2 regions of the Proteus sp. G2626 genome follow, and region 2 is predicted to be linked to the other one. Evidence: predicted binding sites of a transcription regulator. Region 2 holds the regulator's gene; the other holds the start of a gene.
What was found. Region 2 encodes ArgR, which controls arginine synthesis, uptake and breakdown. Its sites were predicted from a motif close to ANTGAATAAAAATACANT; they were not measured.
Positions count from the first base shown of each region.

Region 1: argA (amino-acid N-acetyltransferase) is a predicted target of ArgR. The motif match lies at 1,699-1,716, and genes of this name have one in related genera.

Region 1 is NZ_JAABNH010000007.1:54,494-57,899, forward strand. It holds tRNA gene GWJ05_RS02790 (tRNA-Met) at 1-12, shown strand, start outside; gene amiC (N-acetylmuramoyl-L-alanine amidase AmiC) at 226-1,488, opposite strand; gene argA (amino-acid N-acetyltransferase) at 1,729-3,063, shown strand; gene recD (exodeoxyribonuclease V subunit alpha) at 3,139-3,406, opposite strand, start outside.
Region 2 is NZ_JAABNH010000002.1:113,434-116,839, reverse strand. It holds gene mdh (malate dehydrogenase) at 1-598, opposite strand, end outside; gene argR (transcriptional regulator ArgR) at 1,045-1,515, shown strand; gene mpl (UDP-N-acetylmuramate:L-alanyl-gamma-D-glutamyl-meso-diaminopimelate ligase) at 1,579-2,958, opposite strand; gene fbp (class 1 fructose-bisphosphatase) at 3,124-3,406, shown strand, end outside.

The DNA.
Region 1 (3,406 bases), on a different contig from region 2:
CTCCCGCAACCAATTTTCTTTCAAGATATCTCTCTCATTTTTTACCCTCTTCCTAAATTAATTCAATTTTATTCCCTACTCTGTCCATATATTTATTCTATTAGTTATCTTTTTTGTAATAAAGTCATGATGTTAAATAAGGTTATTTTATTGAAAAGTAATAAGAAACCCCAATAGAAAGCAATGTTTACTTTCTACTGGAATATAAAAGATAAGAGGAAAACACTAGCTACGATCAGCTAAGGTTAACTCACCACCATTAGCAAAATAAGCTTTGATACCTTTAAAAATAGATTCTGCAATTTGTTGCTGGAATTTAGCCGTTTTCAGTTTTTTCTCTTCTTCGATATTACTGATAAAGGCAGTTTCTACTAAAATAGAAGGGATTTCAGGCGCTTTTAATACAGCGAATCCTGCCTGATCGACTTTATTTTTATGCAGTTTATTAATCCCTCCTAACAATTTAAGCACCTCACTACCAAATTTCAAACTGTCATTGATAGTCGCTGTTTGCACAAGATCAAGCATGGCATGATCAACATAACGGTCACCACTTTTGCTCACACCACCAATTAAATCAGACTCATTTTGAGTTTGCGCAAGATAACGTGCCGTATTACTGGTCGCACCTGTTTTTGACAACGCAAAAACAGATGAGCCTCTGGCAGAACGATTAGTAAATGCATCTGCATGAATAGAGACAAACAGGTCTGCTTGCATTTTTCGTGCTTTAGCAACACGCACTGTTAATGGAATAAACACATCTTCATTACGTGTCATATACGCCTTCATTTTGGCGTCTTTATCGATTAATGTTCTTAAGCGACGTGCTATTTGTAATACCACATCTTTTTCACGCGTTTTATATTTCCCAACGGCACCGGGATCTTCCCCGCCATGCCCAGGATCGATCATAATGATAATTGGCCTATCTCGTCCCGCCCGACCCGGTTTACGTGTATCTGTTTGTGCGGGTACCGCTTGTTGTAAATCGCCATCATTATATTCACGTAACAGTGCTAAGAGTGGGTCATCTTCAGTGTCTGAGCCGTGACTTGGGTAGAAATCTAACACTAAACGGTTTTTAAATTCCGCAACAGGCTTTAGAGTAAACATTTGTGGCTGCACTGCTGTTTTTACCTCAAATACCAGTCGCACTGTTTTGGGCGTATTTTGACCAACACGGATCAATTTCAAATAAGGATCGCTAGTCTGCACCTGATTAGCAACCCCTTTTAGTACGCTATTAAGTTGAATACCTTCTAAATCCACCACAATACGTTCAGGGTTTGATAATGCAAACTGACGATATTTAAGTGGTGTACTTGATTCTATAGTCACGCGAGTATAAGTCGAGGCAGGCCAGACCCTGACGGCCACAATAGATGCTGTCGCAGCCAAGCCAACAGGGCTAACACTTAACAATAATAACGCGCCAATTCCTTTAATAAGACGACGACGAGTTTGATTGTGCTCAGAATGACTCATGAAAATATTCCAAAAAAACGATTAACGTCAATAAACTCTAAAAAGAGATAAAAAAAGTTAAGAACGAAAAACTTTACCCAATCCACACTTCACTGTCACTTAAAAACAGCACAATTACTCACTTTTACACGAATATTCTGCCCTTATGCAAAACAATAAGATAGGATTTTACTTGCCATTTCTCACCAAAAAGAATAAAAATACATAAAATGCGAATAAAAATTCATTTGAGAGGGCTTTATGAAAGAGCGTAGCACCGAATTGGTCGATGGATTCCGCCACTCGGTTCCGTATATTAATGCACATAGAGGCAAAACATTTGTCATTATGTTGGGTGGCGAAGCTATTGCACATGAAAATTTCCCATCCATCATTAACGATATTGGATTACTACACAGTTTAGGTATCCGTTTAGTGGTTGTTTATGGCGCAAGACCACAAATTGATATGGCACTTGAAGTGCAAAAAGTCTCTCCGATTTATCATAAATATACCCGTATTACAGATAGTAAAACCTTAGAAATTGTTAAACAAGCTGCGGGTACATTACAGCTCGATATTACCGCACGTTTATCAATGAGTTTAAGTAATACACCATTACAAGGCGCGCATATTAATGTGGTTAGTGGCAACTTTGTCATCGCGCAACCTTTAGGAGTTGATGATGGTGTTGATTATTGTCACAGCGGAAAAATTCGCCGTATTGATGAAGAAGCAATTCATCGTCAATTAGACAGTAATGCCATTGTATTAATTGGCCCTGTAGCCGTGTCTGTTACAGGTGAAAGTTTTAATCTCACATCAGAAGAAGTGGCAACACAACTTGCTATAAAACTTAAAGCGCAAAAAATGATTGGTTTTTGCTCTTTCCAGGGAGTGGTTGATGAAGATGGTCACATTGTGTCTGAATTACTACCTAATCAAGCAGAAGACAAAATTCAAGAACTACAAACAGAAGGTGATTACCACTCAGGTACAGTTAGATTCTTGCGAGGCGCTGTTAAAGCCTGTCGTCGGGGGGTAGAACGCAGTCATCTATTAAGTTATCAATCTGATGGTGCGCTTATTCAAGAGCTATTTTCTCGAGATGGTATTGGGACTCAAATTGTGATGGAAAGCGCAGAAAAAGTTCGCAGAGCCAATATCAATGATATTGGTGGCATACTCGAACTTATTCGCCCATTAGAACAACAAGGTATTTTAGTCAGACGTTCAAGAGAACAATTAGAAATAGAGATAGACCAATTTACTATTATTGAACGCGATAATATGACTATTGCCTGTGCCGCGCTTTATCCTTATCAATCAGAAAAAATTGGTGAAATGGCCTGTGTTGCCGTACATCCTGATTATCGTAGTTCTTGCCGTGGTGAAGTATTACTGCAACGTATTTCTACTCATGCTAAGCAATTGGGACTAGAGAAACTATTTGTTTTAACAACGAGAAGTATTCACTGGTTTCAAGAGAAAGGATTTGAACCTGCTGAAATTGATAAGTTACCCATTGAAAAACAAGCGCTCTACAATTATCAGCGTCGCTCTAAGATCTTGATTTTAGATTTACATAAAGAGTAATATTTAACACAACCCCAAAGACAGGTATCCCTCTCAATGCCTGTCTTTTATTGTTTTTATCTTATTAGGTAAATATTAATAACGTAATTTATCGACTAACCCACTTCGACGCTGAATACGTGTTTGAATAGCCATTTTCACCATATACTCGCAAGCGTAAAGAGAAAGCTTTTGTTTAGCGCGCGTTAAAGCAGTGTACAACAATTCACGGCTGACTACGGGCGAAAATTTTTCAGGTAATACCAATGCGGTGTGTGTAAATTCAGACCCCTGCGATTTATGTACTGTCATGACATACGCCGTTTCGTGTTGAGGTAATCGGCTAGGTTGAATAGCTTTCAAG
Region 2 (3,406 bases):
ACACTTCATCATCCGTAAATGAGACCCCATCAACTTGAGAAAGCAGAGGAAGAATAGTGACACCAGAGTGCCCACCAATGACAGGAACATTGGTTTTCTGAGGATCTTGGCCTTTTAATTCAGCAACAAAAGTATTAGCACGAATGATATCTAGGGTCGTAATACCAAAAAGACGTTTTTTATCGTAAACACCCGCTTTTTTCAGTACTTCAGCAGCGATAGCAACTGTTGTATTCACTGGGTTAGTAATGATACCAATCAGTGCCTTAGGGCAATTTTGTGCTACTTTTTCAATTAAATTACGGACAATACCGGCATTCACATTGAAAAGATCAGAACGATCCATGCCTGGTTTACGAGCAACACCCGCAGAAATCAGAACAACATCAGCGCCTTTTAATGCAGGAGAAGGATCTTCACCAGCAAAACCTTTTACCGTCACTTGAGTTGGGATATGGCTTAAGTCAGCTGCGACGCCCGGTGTGACGGGAGCGATATCATATAAAGAGAGTTCACTACCAGCTGGAAGCTGGTTTTTAAGAAGAAGTGCCAGTGCCTGACCAATACCACCCGCTGCACCGAGAACTGCTACTTTCATTCTGATACTCCTTAGTTACAAGATAGTGGAACGCCTTAGAGAGATTCACTATTACGCAATACACCTTTTAAAAAACAATTATTTAACAGCAATATTGCATAATAAGGCATTTACAGTGGAAAATAATACTTTGGTTATTCTAAACAAATTGCTTATCTGTTAATGAGATAGTGGGCACTCTTTTGATAAATAATTCCAATAAATTGGGCAAAATGTTAAGTGGGTCTATCTCCTTATGACAATCATTTAAGCTTATCATTTAGTTAACAAATATTTTACTTCCCTTAAGTTACCACATTCAAAGTCGGTAAATGAAACTTTTTTGTAGTACATTCTACTTTACAATTTTCCGTAAATTATCTCTTACCTTTCATCGTCTTTTGTTGCATAAAAATTCACTTCTCCGCATAATACGCGGGTTATTGATAACTCACTAAAGGTGAACTATGCGCGTTCCTTCTAAGCAAGAAGACTTGGTTAAAGCGTTTAAAGCCCTGCTGAAAGAAGAAAAATTCAGTTCACAAGGCGAGATTGTGACTGCATTACAAGAAGCTGGATTTGATAATATTAATCAGTCCAAAATCTCTCGTATGCTAACAAAATTTGGTGCAGTAAGAACCCGTAACGCCAAAATGGAAATGGTATATTGCCTACCCACTGAACTTGGCGTACCGACAGCAAGTAGCCCATTAAAAAATCTAGTACTTGATATTGACCATAACCATTCGGTTGTAGTGATAAGAACGAGTCCAGGTGCGGCTCAACTTATTGCACGTTTATTAGATTCATTAGGCAAAGCAGAAGGGATCCTCGGCAGTATTGCGGGTGATGACACCATATTTTCAACACCTGCACCCGGGTTTTCAACAGAAGAGTTGCGAGATGCAATCCTAAACCTGTTTGATCAGGAATTATAATCGCTTTTCCATAGCGTCCAAAAATAAGCCACTAAACAGTCAGTGGCTTATTTTTATTTATTATTAATACTGATTCTCTGAGCCTTTAGGCTGCGCTAATTTTTTAAGCAGTTTTTCATGTATCCCACCAAAACCGCCATTACTCATAATTAAAATATGATCACCCGCTTGCGCTTCTTTCGCAATCATATCCACTAATGTATCAAGATCGGTACTCCAGCGCGCTGGTTGCACACAATGCTCCGCGATATCACTTACTAACCATTGAATATTCGGTGGCTGGAATAAAAACACCTCATCAGCTCGACCTAATGCGGGAGCGATATCATCCTTACTAATACCCATTTTCATCGTATTTGAACGGGGCTCTAACACCGCAATAATACGTGCAGTTCCACCAACTTTACTGCGCAATGCTTCAAGCGTTGCCAAAATCGCCGTAGGATGATGTGCAAAGTCGTCATAAACACTCACTTGGTTAACTTCACCACGTAATTCTAAACGACGACGCGCATTAACAAACTTATCTAATGCTTCACACGCATCTGAGGGTAAAACACCAACATGATGCGCAGCAACTATTGCCATTAAGCCATTTTGCATGTTGTGTTCACCAGAAAGCCCCCAACACACTTCTCCAACGCTTTCACCTTTATGAAATACCTCAAAATGGCGACTATCATTAGTGAGTTTTTTGGCCTGCCAATCGCCTGTTTCACCCGTGAATTCTTGTTCACTCCAACATCCCATTCCAATGGTCTGTTTTAAATTCATGTCGTTATCAGGCATGATGATTTTTCCACTACCCGGAACGATACGAACTAAATGATGGAATTGTTTTTGAATTGCCGCTAAATCATCAAAAATATCGGCATGATCAAATTCAAGGTTATTTAAAATCAGTGTTCGAGGAGAATAATGTACAAATTTAGAACGCTTATCAAAGAAAGCGCTATCATACTCATCAGCTTCAATCACAAAGAAAGGGCTTTCACCTAATTGTGCTGAAACTTGGAAATTACCAGGTACACCACCAATTAAAAAACCGGGTTTATAGCCACAATCTTCTAAAACCCAAGCTAACATACCCGCCGTTGTTGTTTTGCCATGGGTTCCTGCGACCGCTAATACCCAACGCTCAGGTAAAATATAATCGTGTAACCATTGAGGACCTGAAGTATAAGGTAGACCTTTTTCAAGTACAGCTTCAACACAAGGGTTTCCTCGTGTCATGGCATTACCAATAATGACCATGTCAGGAGCAGGTTCTAATTGTTTAGGGTCATATCCCTCAATCAGTTCAATTCCCTGATTTTCTAATAAGGTACTCATCGGTGGATAGACATTAGCATCAGAGCCTGTGACTTTATGTCCCTTTGCTCGAGCTAAGATGGCAAGACTTCCCATAAAGGTGCCACAAATACCAAGAATATGAATGTGCATGAATTTCTGTCCAATAGCATGAAGTTGGTCACTATTCTAACGATCAAAAAGCAGATAAGGAACGGATTAACCTTTGAATCATTCGATTCTTTGGCTAAACTTGCCACCACCAAGGAGATTTTCCTCCTTTTTTTACTTTACCCACTCACATTCAGGACCTGCGTCATGAAAACATTAGGCGAATTTATCGTCGAGAAACAACAAGATTTTCCCCATGCAACTGGCGAACTTACGGCATTACTTTCGGCTATTAAGCTTGGGGCTAAAATTATCCACCGTGATATTAATAAAGCAGGGTTAGTCGATATTCTGGGTACTAACGGGGTTTCTAATGTTCAAGGTGAAGCCCAGATGAAACTGGATCTTTACGCGAATGAGAAACTCAAAGCAGCATTAAAAGCACGTGGTGAAGTTGCGGGTATCGGATCAGAAGAAGAAGACGATATTG